3 regions of the Micromonospora sp. NPDC005163 genome follow, and region 3 is predicted to be linked to each of the others. Evidence: riboswitches for the same ligand, from Rfam matches in the RefSeq annotation. Region 3 holds a riboswitch; each other region holds the start of a gene.
The links. Region 3 has a riboswitch for cyclic di-AMP ahead of ACWD6N_RS32055 (LysM peptidoglycan-binding domain-containing protein). Riboswitches for the same ligand answer to the same signal wherever they lie in the genome.
Positions count from the first base shown of each region.

Region 1: linked by a shared signal. The riboswitch ahead of ACWD6N_RS04255 (coiled-coil domain-containing protein) and the one ahead of ACWD6N_RS32055 (LysM peptidoglycan-binding domain-containing protein) in region 3 are both predicted to bind cyclic di-AMP.
Region 2: linked by a shared signal. The riboswitch ahead of ACWD6N_RS31490 (coiled-coil domain-containing protein) and the one ahead of ACWD6N_RS32055 (LysM peptidoglycan-binding domain-containing protein) in region 3 are both predicted to bind cyclic di-AMP.

Region 1 covers NZ_JBSFYP010000003.1:178,480-183,171, reverse strand. The annotation lists gene ACWD6N_RS04265 (heavy metal translocating P-type ATPase) at 1-598, opposite strand, end outside; gene ACWD6N_RS04260 (YibE/F family protein) at 909-2,285, shown strand; cyclic di-AMP (ydaO/yuaA leader) riboswitch at 2,452-2,582, shown strand; gene ACWD6N_RS04255 (coiled-coil domain-containing protein) at 2,587-3,606, shown strand; gene ACWD6N_RS04250 (carbonic anhydrase) at 3,662-4,390, opposite strand; gene ACWD6N_RS04245 (helix-turn-helix transcriptional regulator) at 4,590-4,692, shown strand, end outside.
Region 2 covers NZ_JBSFYP010000071.1:3-4,694, reverse strand. The annotation lists gene ACWD6N_RS31505 (alpha/beta fold hydrolase) at 1-1, shown strand, start outside; gene ACWD6N_RS31500 (HelD family protein) at 109-2,226, shown strand; gene ACWD6N_RS31495 (cation diffusion facilitator family transporter) at 2,333-3,250, shown strand; cyclic di-AMP (ydaO/yuaA leader) riboswitch at 3,392-3,524, shown strand; gene ACWD6N_RS31490 (coiled-coil domain-containing protein) at 3,530-4,594, shown strand.
Region 3 covers NZ_JBSFYP010000074.1:11,729-16,420, reverse strand. The annotation lists gene htpG (molecular chaperone HtpG) at 1-944, shown strand, start outside; gene ACWD6N_RS32060 (hypothetical protein) at 1,546-2,712, shown strand; cyclic di-AMP (ydaO/yuaA leader) riboswitch at 3,094-3,265, shown strand; gene ACWD6N_RS32055 (LysM peptidoglycan-binding domain-containing protein) at 3,267-3,914, shown strand; gene ACWD6N_RS32050 (hypothetical protein) at 3,984-4,331, opposite strand; gene dinB (DNA polymerase IV) at 4,443-4,692, opposite strand, start outside.

The sequences.
Region 1 (4,692 bases), on a different contig from region 3:
CCCGCAGCTCGGTCACCGGCACCGGCTCGACCCGCCCGTCCGCCGCCACCCGCTCGGCATCGTCGGGCAGCAGCGCGGCCAGTGCCGCGAGCGCGCCCCTGGCCTGACCGATGGCCTTCATCTCCTGCCAGTGCCCGAGCAGCATGATGGTGACCAGCGCGGCAAGCTCCCACCAGAAATCCAGGTCGAAGGCGCCCACGCTGGTGGCCAGTGACGCGGTGTAGGCGACGGTGATGGCCATCGCGACCAGCAGCATCATGCCCGGCGCCCGATCGCGGACCTCGCGGACCGCGCCGACCAGGAACGGCCAGCCGCCCCACCAGAACACCACCGAGCCGAGCACGGGCCCGACCCAGGACCGGCCCGGGACGTCCAGCCCGAGGCCGAGCCGGTCCAGCACCAGGTGGCTGGTCAACACCACCGGCACGGTGAGCACGAGGCAGACCCAGAACCGGCGGCGGAACATCGCCGGATCGTGCCCGGCGTGCTTGTCGTGCTGATGTGGCCCGCCGTCGGCGTGTCGCTGGTGGCCACCGGGCCCGGCGTGGCGCTCGTCGGCGGCGGGACGATCGGGGTCGGGCGGCGACGGAGCGGGCATGACTCCAACATGCCGGTCCGGAACCCGCCACGCGAGCGGTTCGACCACCCGACACTCCGGCACGACCTGCGTCCCCGGGTCGGGCTGGTTAGCATTCCGACGATGGCCCTCCGGATCCCGCTACGCAGTTGGGCAGAGGTGCCGCCACGTTGTGGCGTCACCTCCCGCCGACCGGGCCGAGCTTTCACCCTGCGTGGTCACGAGGTCGCCGTCCAGCGATCCGGCGCGCTCGTCGCCGCTTTCCCGCGGCGGCGGTGAACCGACCGGCCCGTCGGCACGTACCCCGCACCGGATCGTTGGGAGTCTCGCATTGGGTTCCGACCACACCCGCTCCGCTCCGTCCGCCCCACCCCGGGTGCGACGGATCCTCGTCGCGACGGTGGTGCCCCTCTTCGTCGCGACCGTGCTCGCCGCGGTCGTGCTCTGGCCTCGCGACGGGTCACCGCGGACCGACGGCGGTGCGAACGTGCCGCGCTACCACGGCACGGTGACCCGGGTGGTGACCGAGCCGTGCCCAGCGGCGGCGCCGAACCCCGAGGGCACACCGAGCGTCGGGGACGGGCCGTGCGGCACGGTGGACGTCCGGGTGAACGACGGGCCGGCCTCCGGCCAGCGGATCCAGACACCCGTGCCCGCCGGACCCGGCGCGCCCCGGGTCGAGGTCGACGACGAGGTCATCCTGGTGGAGCTGACCGACCCGACCGATCCGACCGCCAGCAGTTGGAACATCGCCGAACACCAGCGCGGCGCGCCGCTGCTGTGGCTGGCGGTGATCTTCGCCGCCGCGATCGTCGCGTTCGGCCGGTGGCGGGGCCTGGCCGCTCTGGCCGGGTTGGCCGCCAGCTTCGCCATCCTGCTCACCTTCGTGCTGCCCGGAATCGGCGCCGGCCGGTCGCCGCTGCTGGTAGCGGTGGTCGGTGCCGCGCTGATCATGTTCGTGGTGCTCTACCTGACGCACGGGGTCAGCGCGCAGACCTCGGTCGCGGTGCTCGGCACCCTGGGCAGCCTGGTCCTCACCGGCGTACTGGCCACCATCGTCAGCGGCGCCACGCACCTCACCGGCTTCGGCAGCGAGGACGCCACCACCCTGTCGATGTTCCAGGCCGACGTGGACCTGCACGGCCTGCTGCTCGCCGGGATCATCATCGGCTCGCTCGGGGTGCTCGACGACGTGACCGTCACCCAGGCGGCCACCGTGACCGAGCTGGCCAACGCCAACCCCGGGCTGACCCGGTTGCAGCTCTACCGGGCGGCGACCCGGGTCGGCCGGGCGCACATCGCCTCCACCGTCAACACCATCGTGCTGGCGTACGCGGGCGCCTCGTTGCCGCTGCTGCTCCTGCTCACCGCTGACTCGCGACCGATCGGGCAGATCCTGACCAGCGAGTTCCTCGCGCAGGAGATCGTCCGCAGCGGGGTCGCCACGCTCGGGCTGATCGCCGCCGTACCGCTGACCACCGGGCTGGCCGCGATGGTGACCGCAGCCGGCCGGCAGACCACCGCGCCCGCCGCCGAAGCGCCCGCCCCGCGACCCCAGCCCGACCGCGCCGAGGCACTGGCGGCGCTGAGCTCCCCGCGCACGGATCGGCCCGACCTCACGTCGCCCGACCCGACGCGGACCACACCCTCATCCACCGCCACCGACCGGTGGCCAGAGCCGAACAGGAGCACGGATACGGCATGGTGACACTCCTCAACGTGACCACGTCGGGCGTCCGCCCTGAGAACCGCATCACTGGTCACTCAGCGCCATGGCGAAATGACGCTTTTAGTCGGTATCAGGGCGTAGCTCAGCCGGTGGGCTCTCGGGTAACCTCACTGCCGGTTACCGATGAAGGCGCGAAGCGGCGCCTGCGGTGCCACCGCCCAATCGCCAACCGGCGAGCCGGGAACCCAGGTACGTGGGGTGAATCCGCGACAGCGGTAGGGGCCACTTCCGCCCCGAACCCGTCAGCTAACCCGGTCGGCGGTCGACGGAAGGGAACATTGTGACGGCACCCCTACGCCGCTGGTTGACACCCGTGGTGGCCGTGATCGCCGCACTGACCGTGCTCGCCGGGCCCCTCCCGGCGCAGGCCGCCCCGACGACCCCCACACCGTCCGGGCACGAGGAGGACGGCGAGCCCCAGTTGCTCAACGACGTGATCGAGCAGACCAACCGCAAATTCTCCGCGGCCAAGTCCAAACTGAACACGTCGAAGAAGAAGCAGCTGCAGCTGGCGCTGGAGGTCGACCGGGCCAAGGCCGACCTGAACGCACTGGCGCCGCAGGTCGGGCAGATCGCCGCCCAGTCGTACCGCACCGGCCGGATCGGCCCGCTGGCGATGCTGCTGGAGAGCGAAGCCCCGGACTCGTTCGTCCAACGTGCCGCCGCGCTCGATGAGATGAACATGGTCAACGAGAAGAAGCTCGCCGAGGTCAACGCGGTGAAGACCCGCGCTGAGCAGGCCAAGCTGGCCCTCGACGCGGAGGTCCGCGAGCAGCAGAAGCAGACCGCCCTGATGGCCAAGGAGAAGCGCGAAGCGGACAAGGCCCTCGCCCTGGTCGGTGGGAAGGGCTTCACCGGCGGGCTGGTGTCGGCCACCTCACCGGTCGCCCGGCTCGGCCCGGGCCGGACCGCCGACGGCGACTGGAAGTCCGAGTCGTGCAGCCAGAACGACCCGACCACGTCCGGCTGCGTCACCCCGCGCACGCTGCACGCGTACAAGGAGGTCAAGCGGGCCGGATTCAACCGGTTCGTCGGCTGCTACCGATCCGGGGGGCCGTGGGAGCACCCGAAGGGCCGCGCCTGCGACTGGTCTCTGCAGAAGAGCGGCTTCAGCCCGTGGCACAACGAGGACACCCGGACGTACGGCAACAACGTCGCCGCGTTCCTCATCCGCAACGCCGACCGGCTCGGCATCTACTACGTGATCTGGAACCGGCAGATCTGGTTCCCGGCGACCGGCTGGAAGTCGTACAGCGGGCCGTCGAACCACACCGACCACGTACACATGTCGCTGCTCTGACCCACGCTCTCCGTCGAGGGCCGTTCCGCGTGACGCGGAGCGGCCCTCGACGCGTTCAGGCGGCGGGCGCGGCCGGACCGACCGGCGTGCTGGCGTCGATCGGTCCGTCGAGCGTCGTGGCCGGCACGGCGGCCACCGGACGCACCACTCCGGCGGCCAGCCGGTACGACACCCCTACCACCGCGCACCGCCCCCGCTCCACCTCGGTGGCCAGCACGGGCGACTGCCCGAGCAGCGCCTCGACGGTCTGTGCGATGTGGATGTCGACGATGCGGCCGATGTCGTCCACCCCCTCCGCCTCGGCCCGACGCAGGCTGGGCAGCACGGCGTCGACCACCGCGCCCAGGTGCCCCTGGGGCGGGTTGCCGGTGGCTGCCGACTCACGGGCGGCCTGCACCGCACCGCACGAGTCGTGGCCGAGCACCACCACCAGCGGGGTGCCGAGCACGGTCACCGCGTACTCCACGCTGCCCAGCACCTCCGGGCCGGTGGTGTGCCCGGCGGTACGGACCACGAACAGGTCGCCCAGCCCACGATCGAAGATGATCTCGGCGGCCAACCGTGAGTCGGAGCAGCCGACGATCACCGCGAAGGGGTGCTGCCCGTCGGCCACCGCGGCCCGGTGTCCGGCATCCTGGTTGGGGTGGCGGGGTGCGCCGCGGACGAAGCGCCGGTTCCCGGCGATCAGCTCGGCGTACGCCTGGGCCGGCTCGGTGAGTGCCGGCGTCGGGTCGGCAGTACGCTGCGAACCCGGCTGCTGGCCGGGTGTACCGGGACGGCTCATCCCCGCACCTCTTTCCACGCGTTGACCTGCTCAACCGACTCATCAGCGGGGCGGCGGCGGGCGCTGGTCCGGGTTCCACGGTCACACGCACCACAAGATGCGTCAAGTTATACGTGATATAGATTTCATACGTTGCCCCTCGGAGCGCCGCTCCGGCGACGCTCCAGGGGGTACGAAGCACCGGAGAGGCGGACCCACGATGGCGAGCTCGGCGACGGCGGCTGGCGACACCGGCGGCCGGAACTGGACGTTCCTCACCAACCACGGGCACGTTCTGCTGGCCATCGGCCGCGACCCCACCG
Region 2 (4,692 bases), on a different contig from region 3:
ACCACGTTCCCGCACCTCGGGCGCGGGAGGCCGGGCCCAGGGCCGTACCCTTCTGCGGTTGGCCCGCGCGGTTCGCGCCGCTTGCCGGCGACATCGAAGGAGCGTGCGTTGACCGACCAGACCGCCCTGGAGCAGGAGATCGCCGTCGAGCAACGGCACCTCGACCGGGTGTACGCCCGACTCGCCGAACTGCGGCGGTCGGCGGTCCGCGCCGAGCGGGACGGCTACCGGATGGCCCGGGTGGGCACCTTCGGCGCGCTCGTCGAGCGCGACGCGATGGTCTTCCACGCCGCGCAGCGGCGGCACACCCTCGACGCCGAGCACGAGGGGCTGGTCTTCGGCCGTCTGGACCTGCGGGACCGGCAGGTGCTGCACGTCGGTCGGCTCGGCATCCGCGACGAGGACGCGACGACGCTGGTCGTCGACTGGCGGGCACCGGCCGCCGCCGCCTTCTACCAGGCCACCCCGGCCCAGCCGCAGGGCGTGGTGCGCCGGCGCACCATCCAGTCCCGCAGCGAGCGGGTCACCCGGATCGAGGACGACCTACTGGACCCGACCGCCGCTCCCGAGGGGATGACGGTGGTCGGCGACGGCGCGCTGCTGGCGACCCTGTCCCGGGCCACCGGCCGGGGCATGCGCGACATCGTGGCGACCATCCAGCGGGAGCAGGACGAGGCGATCCGCTCGCCCGGCTCCGGGGTGACGATCGTCGCCGGCGGCCCGGGCACCGGCAAGACCGCGGTCGCCCTGCACCGGGCCGCCTATCTGCTGTACTCCGACCGCAGCCGGTACGCGGGCGGCGGCATCCTGGTGGTCGGCCCGTCCTCGGTCTTCGTGGAGTACATCGCCTCGGTGCTGCCCTCGCTCGGCGAGGACACCGCGACCCTGCACTCGCTGGGCACCCTATTCCCGGGGATGACCGCCACCCGCACCGACTCACCCGAGGTGGCGGCGGTGAAGGGTTCGCTGCGGATGCGCCGGGTGCTGGAACGCGCGGTGCGGGACGCGGTGCCGGGCGGCCCGGGCGAGCTGCGGCTGCTCTACCGCGGCACGCTGCTGCGGCTGGACCGGGCCGAACTGGACGGGATCCGGGACCGCGTGCTGAACCGGGGTGCCCGGCGCAACGAGGTCCGTCGGGCCGGCTTCGACGGTGTCTTCGCCGCGCTGTGGGCACAGGCTCGCCGGTTGGGCATCGGCCGGCTGCCGGAGCAGCGGGCCTTCGAGGACGAGATCGCCGAGCGGTCGGAGTTCCGGGAGTTTCTCAAGGCGTGGTGGCCACGGCTGCACCCCCGGCACGTGCTCGGCTGGCTGGCCCGACCGGATCGCCTGCGCCGGTACGCGGGTGGGATCCTCTCCACCGCCGAGATCCGGCTGCTCAGCGCGGCGTACCAGAATCTGGACGCCGCCGGGTTGACCATCGCCGACGTGGCGCTGCTGGACGAGCTGGACGCGCTGCTCGGCAAGCCGGCGCAGCCGGCCCGCGCCCGACGTGACCCGTTCCAGCTCGCGGGCGGGGTCCGCGAGCTGAGCAGCTTCGGCGACCGGCAGCGGGCCGCGCGGGCGGCGGCCCGGGAGCGGCCGGCGGACTACCGGGAGTACGCGCACGTGGTGGTGGACGAGGCGCAGGACGTCTCGCCGATGCAGTGGCGCATGGTCGGTCGGCGCGGCCGACTGGCCTCCTGGACGGTGGTGGGTGACCCGGCGCAGACCGCGTGGACCGGTGACCCGGAGGAGCTGAACCGGGCCCGGGACCAGGCGCTGGGCCGACGCAAGCGGCACGACTTCACGCTGACCACCAACTACCGCAACTCGGCGGAGATCTTCGCGGTGGCGGCGGCGGAGATCCGCCGGATCTATCCCGACCTGCCGCTGCCGACCGCCGTCCGCTCCACCGGGGTCGATCCGGTCGAGCTGGTGGTGCCCGCCACCGAGCTGGAGACCGCGACCGTGGAGGCGGCCACCGGCCTGCTGGCCGAGGTGGAGGGCACGGTCGGGGTGATCACCCCGGTCCCCCGCCGCGACGAGGTCGCCGGTTGGCTCGGCGCGCTCGGTGCGCCGCGGCTGCAGGTGGTGACCAGCCTGGAGGCCAAGGGCATGGAGTACGACGGGGTGGTGCTGATCGCCCCGAGCGAGATCCGGGCGGATCCGGGCGCCGGGGTACGCACCCTCTACGTCGCGCTCTCCCGCGCTACCCAGCGCCTCACCACCATCGACCCGACGGGCTGACCTGCGGCGGCGCCCCTCGCGGGTCGGCGACCTGCCGTACACTTGCATACATAGCGATGTGAGCATACATTTGACCCGGTCCCGATCGACGGCGGAGGGTGGTCTCGTGGGCGCAGGTCATGACCACCACCACGGGTCGGTCACCAACGCCGCGCACCAGCACCGGGGGCGGCTCTGGACAGCGTTCGGGCTGCTCGCCGCCCTGATGGTGGTCGAGGCGGTGGCCGCGTTCCACACCGGCTCCCTGGCCCTGCTCTCCGACGCCGGCCACATGTTCACCGACGTGCTCGGCATCGGGATGGCGCTCGCCGCGATCACCGCCACCCGGCGGGCCACCGGCGACCCGCAACGCACCTTCGGGCTCTACCGACTCGAGGTGCTCGCCGCGCTGGCCAACGCGGTCCTGCTCTCCGGTGTCGCGGTCTACGTGGTGATCGAGGCGATCCGCCGGTTCGGCGACCCGCACGAGGTGCTGGCCGGTCCGATGCTCGCGGTGGCCGTGCTCGGCCTGCTCGCCAACGTGGCCGCCTTCGGCCTGCTCCGCGCGGGCGCCCGGGAGAGCATCAACCTTCAGGGCGCCTACCTGGAGGTGCTCGGCGACCTGCTCGGCTCGCTCGGCGTGATCGGCGCGGCGCTGCTCATCCAGGTCACCGACTGGTGGTGGGCCGACCCATTGGTCGCGGTCGCCATCGGCGTGTTCATCCTGCCGCGCACCTGGCGGCTGGGACGGGCCGCGGTCCGCATCCTGGTGCAGGCCGCCCCGGAGCACCTCCAGGTCACGGCCGTGCACGACCGGCTGGCCGCGGTGCCCGGCGTGGTCGAGGTGCACGACCTGCACGTCTGGACGCTCACCTCGGGCATGGAGGTGGCCTCCGCGCACCTGACCATGGCGCCCGGCGCGGATGTCGGAGTGGTGCTCACCGCGGCACGCACCGCCCTGCACGAGGACTTCCGGATCGAGCACGCGACGTTGCAGATCGAACCCGGCGCGGCCCCCGGGGCGTGCGGTTCGGTCGAATGGTAGTGCGTTTCAGGAGTTTTACTCGGCTTGGCCGGAATTTTCCGTGACGACGCACGCACCGTCCGTCACATCGGCTGCACTGGTCCCATCGGCACCGGTAGGCTCGGTCCCGGCCTCCACCCGGCGGCGCCCTCCCGGCGCCGGTGGCGGTCGCCGCCTAATCGCCCGAACGGGGCGAACCGGGGAACCATGTTCCTGGGGTGCATCCGCGTCCGCGGTAGGGATCTTCCGTCCCGAACCCGTCAGCTAACCCGGTCGGCGGCTGACGGAAGGACATGCGTAGTGGTACCAGCACGACCACCCGCCGCCCGACTGGCGGCCCTGATCGTCGCGATGTTCGCCCTCAGCGTCGCGATCCCGGCCGGCGCCGCCTCGGCCGCTCCCCCGACCGGCCAGCGGGCCGCCGCGGCACCCGACGGAGACGAAGAGGGCGGCACCCCGGCGCTGCGGGCCCAACTGGAGGCGGCCAGCAAGGGATACCTGGACGCGAAACGCGCCCTGGACACCTCCGTGCGGCGGCAGCAGCAGCTCGCCACCCAGCTGAAGACCACCGAGATCGAACTCACGGCGCGCAGCGGCAAGGTCGACGAGATCGCCGGACTGGCCTACCGCACCGGCCGGCTCGGCACGGTGTCGGCGCTGCTCAGCAGCAGCACCCCCGAGGGCTTCATGGACCGGGCCGTCACGCTGGACGCGGTCGCCGCCAACGAGGACCGGGCGCTGCGCGACCTCACCGCCACCAGGGACGAGGTCAATCGCACCCGCATCGCCCTGGACGGCGAGATCCGTGAGCAGCGCAAGCAGGTCACGGTCATGGCCAAGCGCAAGGAGCAGGCCGAACGGGCGCTGACCGTGGCCACCACGAAGGCCCGTACGACCGCCGACGGCGGCTCGAACCGGGGCACCTCCACCGCCAACGCCACGGCCGCGCCGCGCAACTCCGACGGCTCCTGGCCGTCGGAGTCGTGCAGCGTCAACGACCCCACCCCGGCCTCCGGCTGCATCACCCCGCGCACCCTGCACGCGCTCAACCAGGCCAAGGCGGCCGGCTTCACCCGGTACGTCTCCTGCCACCGCAACGGCGGCTCCGGCGAGCACCCGAAGGGCCGGGCGTGCGACTTCGCCGCGCAGAAGGGCGGCTTCGGCGGCGACGCCACCGGCGGTGACAAGACGTACGGCAACAACCTGGCCGCGTACTTCATCCGCAACGCCGACCGGCTCGCCGTGCTGTACGTGATCTGGTACAGGCAGATCTGGCTGCCCAGCAGCGGGTGGAAGTCGTACAGCGGGGCGGGCGGCGACCCGTCCAGCGACCACACCAACCACGTGCACCTGTCGGTGTACTGACCCGCCGGCCGGGGGGCCCCCCCCCCGGGGGGGGGCCCCCCCCCGGGGGGCGGGCGCGTTCCGCCCTTTTTGCCAGGCGGGGGGGCCCCGCCCCGCCC
Region 3 (4,692 bases):
ACCTGCGCTTCGTCAAGGGCGTGGTCGACGCGCACGACCTGTCGCTGAACATCTCCCGGGAGATCCTCCAGCAGGACCGGCAGATCCAGATCGTTCGCCGTCGGCTGGTCCGTAAGGTCCTCGCCACGGTCCGGGACCTCAAGGCCAACCACCCCGAGCGCTACCGCACGTTCTGGACCGAGTTCGGCGCGGTGGTCAAGGAAGGGTTGATCGACGACACCGACAACCGCGACACCCTGCTGGAGATCCTGTCGGTGGCCTCCACCCACGACCCGGCCGAGCCCACCGACCTGGCCGGCTACGTGGCACGGATGAAGGACGGCCAGAGCGACATCTGGTACGCCACCGGCGACTCCCGGGCCGCCATCGAGAACTCCCCGCACCTGGAGGCGTTCCAGGCCAAGGGCCACGAGGTGCTGCTGCTCACCGACCCGGTCGACGAGGTGTGGGTCGAGCGGGTCGGCGAGTACGACGGCCGTCCGCTGCGGTCGATCGCCAAGGGTGAGGTCGACCTGGACACCGACGAGGAGAAGCAGCAGGCCGAGGCCGAGCGTGAGCAGCAGCGACAGGAGTTCGCCGGGCTGCTCGACTGGCTCGGCACCACCCTTGCGAACAGCGTCCGGGAGGTCCGCCTGTCGTCGCGGCTGACCACTTCACCGGCCTGCGTCGTCGGCGACGCGCACGATCTCACCCCGACCCTGGAGAAGATGTACCGGGCGATGGGGCACGAGGTCCCGTCGACGAAGCGGATCCTGGAGATCAATCCCGGGCACCCGCTCGTTGCCGGGTTGCGCAAGGCCCACGAGCAGAGCGGGAGCTCCGAGGCCCTGACCGAGACGGCCGAGCTGCTGTACGGGCTGGCGGTGCTCGCCGAGGGTGGCGAGCTGGCCGACCCGGCCCGATTCACCCGGGCCCTCGCTGACCGGCTGGCCCGCACCCTGTAGCCGGAGGGGGACTGATCCTTTCGTCGGATGGGGCGGCGTCGCTTTCTGGATCATGCAGCGTCTGCAGGTAGCCACAAGCTTCACTACTCCGATGGCTGCGCCGAGCCCACCCGACGCCGCTGATCCAGATCACGGCGCTGTCCGAGGAGCAGACGGACAACGTCTACGACGCGTCGAGGTCGGCGGAGTACGCGCATCCGGCGGGCCGCCGCCCGGCTGCGGGTGACGTTACCGAGGCGGCCGGCACCCCGTACGGCGATTACGGGCCTCGGCCGTTACGGAAGGGTTGGGAAAAGTGCGGCGATAGTCGTTGGTGATTCGCAAATAGCGCTGACCTCTTCGATTGTGTTACATCGTGGAATCCGGGCAGCGCTATTTCATGCTGCGCGTATTCGCGCTAACGAGACAGATTGGCCAGTTTGGAGCGCTCCGCACCCGGCAGGGCTCCCGGAAAATTGCGACGGCAATATGCTCCCCGACAGGCCCCTTCCACTGTCAATAGACACAAGCAAATATCTCATTCTCCATTCCGATCGACGTGCGAAGCGGGGTTCAGGAATGGGCTGCCGCAGAGTGCGGATGCGCCACCATTGGGGGACACATGGCCGTCGTCGTAGTGCTAGATATCGATGAAACTCTGCGCGAGCAGCACAGCCTGACGATCGAAGTCCGCTCGGACGACGCCGGTGTGCCCGTCGCGGTGGCCGCGCTCCGGCAGGCTCTGCTCCGACTCGAAGCGACGGGAGCCGGCGGGGAGCGGGTGGGCCCGGCCGTCGTCTCGTCACCGATCGCCTTGCCCGGCGCGCAGCTCCTCGTGATCGACTTCGGCCCGATCCCCGCCGAGCATGTCCTCGCCATACCGGAGCTGCTGGCCCGGCAACTGCGCGATGCCGGTGTGCGCGACGCTCTGGTCTCGGTGGCCCGGCGCGGCCCGAGCCACGACATCGAGGAGTTCGGCGTGTCCGCCCGGGCTTACCTGCGCGGGCCACTCGGCGCGCCGTTCGGCGACGCCCCGTGCCAACTGCCCCCGCCCCTGCTGAACGTGGCGCTCGACTGGTTGCACGCCGAGCGCGGACCCGCGGACGAGCTGAGCGCTGTCGTGCTCGGCGTGCGGGTTCCGCTCACCGCCGAGGCGGCCGGCTCGGCCACCGCCACCGTACTGTCTACTCTGCCCACAGCCATCACGGTGACCCTGCTCGCCGGCGACCTCACCAACCGGCTGGTGGCCGCGACCGTCGGCGGCTACCACGACGTGCTACCGGCGGCGGCGCTCTCCGTCGCGCAGCCGCGCGCCGACCCCGCCGACGCTGGCGACCTGGCCGGGCCGATGCACCGGTTGCGCGACAAGCTGCACGCGCACAGCGGATTGCTGGTCTGGGCCGGAGTGGACGCCGAGCCGGACAGCCGTCGGGTGAGCACGCCACAGTGGTCGCAGCGGCTCCCGAGCGACGGAAAGCCGGTGACCCGGCGGCCCGGGGTGGAGATGCTCGCCGACGCGCTCATCCCCGACGCCATGTGGTACCAGATCCTCTCCGCCGGGCACCTCGACCGGCTCGGTGGCCTGCCACCCGGGGCGACGCCGCTGCCCGGCCGGCGGGCCGAGTTGACTGTCGGGGACGCCGAACAGTGGCTGCCGGGCCACCCCGACGCCCTCGCGGTTCTCGCCCGGGGCCGCGAGCTGCTCGCCGGCTGCCTGGTCGACGAGGCGCAGGCGTGGCAGATGACGGCCGCCCGGATTCGCCGTGCCACGCCGCCCGGCGGCCGTTGACCGCACCGGGCGGGACGGTCGGCGTACCAGGGGATGCGGCAAGCGGTGCGAAGTCGCCTGGTCGCCGCGACCAGCCACCGCTCGTCTGGGCACGAACCGTCGGGACCAGCCAGATCGTCTACAGCGCCCTCGGTCACGACGTCCGGTCGTACGAGTCGCCGGGACACGTCGAACTGCTCGCCGGATCGTGGCCTGGCTCCGGCACGAGACCTGAAACGCCGGCCTGATCGGAAACGGTCCATGGTGGTCACTGCACACACTTCGATTGCCCGCAACCGCTACGCGGCTCGCCCCGCGCGGCCCGGTGAAGAAGTTCACAGGGGGTGGGCGACCGTCACCGACCGTGCCTAACGTCGGTCGGGTTCGCCAATGCGGACACCGCGACCGGCAACGCCAAATCCTGCCCCCGGTCGTCGGAACCCAGTCACCCGGGCAGGAGCGGGGGACCCAACGTTCCTCGGTGCACGTCACCTCGGGGTGAAGCCGCCACCGCGCGGCCGGGCTCCTCGGCCCGAACCCGACAGCTCACCTCGCCGGCGTGGAGGAAGCCTCACATGTCATCTGCACACACGCCCCGTCATCGGCGGGTCACCACCCGCCGCGTCGCCGTCGGCACCCTGGCCGTCGGCGCTGTCACCGGCGCCGTCGCCCTCTTCGGCCCGGCCGCCCCGGCGCAGGCCGGGGTCAACTGGGACGCGATCGCCCAGTGCGAGTCCAGCGGCAACTGGCACATCAACACCGGCAACGGCTACTACGGCGGGTTGCAGTTCTCGCAGAGCACCTGGGCCGGCTACGGCGGCAAGAAGTACGCCGCCCGCGCCGACCTGGCCAGCCGCGGCGAGCAGATCGCGATCGCCGAGAAGGTGCTCGACGGGCAGGGCATCGGCGCCTGGCCGACCTGCGGCAAGAAGGGCGGCTCGTCGGGCGGCTCCGCCGCGAAGTCCGCGACGAAGAAGTCCGAGTCGACGTCCAAGCCCCGGGAGCGGTCGTCGCGCGGCGAGCAGCCGGCGACCCGCAACCACAAGCGCACCGCGCCTTCCACGGACGGCAGGACGTACCTGGTCAAGCCGGGCGACACCCTGTCCGAGATCGCCCAGGCCCATCAGGTGGCCGGCGGCTGGCAGGCCCTGTACGAGCGCAACCGTCAGGTGGTCGGCGGCGACCCCGGTCTGATCTTCCCGGGTCAGCGGCTCGCCCTCTGACACACGACGCGCGGGCGCTCGACCGGACTCCGGCCGGGCGCCCGCGGGCGTGTCGAGAAGGGGTGGGCGTCAGGCGGCCGACACGGCGGCTTCGGGACGCGCCGACCAGGCCCGGCGCGCGGTCGGAACGCCCTCAGCGGGCCGGTCAGCGGATGCGGTTGTTTCCTCGCCCCGCGTCGGAGCGACTGTGGACGGTGTGCCGGCCGCACCACGGGCCAGCCGGAGCGCCTGTTCAGCGGAGCTGCGGGCCGCGCACGGCCACGGCTGGCCGGCGCAGAGCAGGTTGCGGCAGGCGCCGTCCTCGTCCGGCTCATGTGCACTGAGCACGTCGATCGCGAGCTGCCAGAGCAGCGGGTCGGTCACGTCGCCGGGACGCTGCTCGCGCCGGCTCGGACGGTTGCTGGTGTCGTCGGACATGGTGGTCCCCCCTGGTCAGACTGATCTTCACTACGTGACCCGCTGCGGCCGTCGCCAAACCCCTCGCCGCTGTGATGTCCGGCGCTTTCGCCCCGCCGCCACCTGGTGCGGTCAGTCCGGCAGCAGCGGCACCTCGACGCCCGGATCACGGCCGAGCAGCACCGCGCGGGTGAGCGCCGCCGATCCGAACCGGTCGCGGACCGCGTCCACCGCGGCGTCCAGCTCGGCTCCCGGATTGTGGTGGAACGGCAGCTCCGGCTGGACCGGGTTGTCGTCCAGGTTGCCGACCGAGACGCCGATCAGCGTGACGCCCCGCCGGTCGATCTCGGGCAGGGCGGCCCCCAGCAGCGCCCGCGCGGCG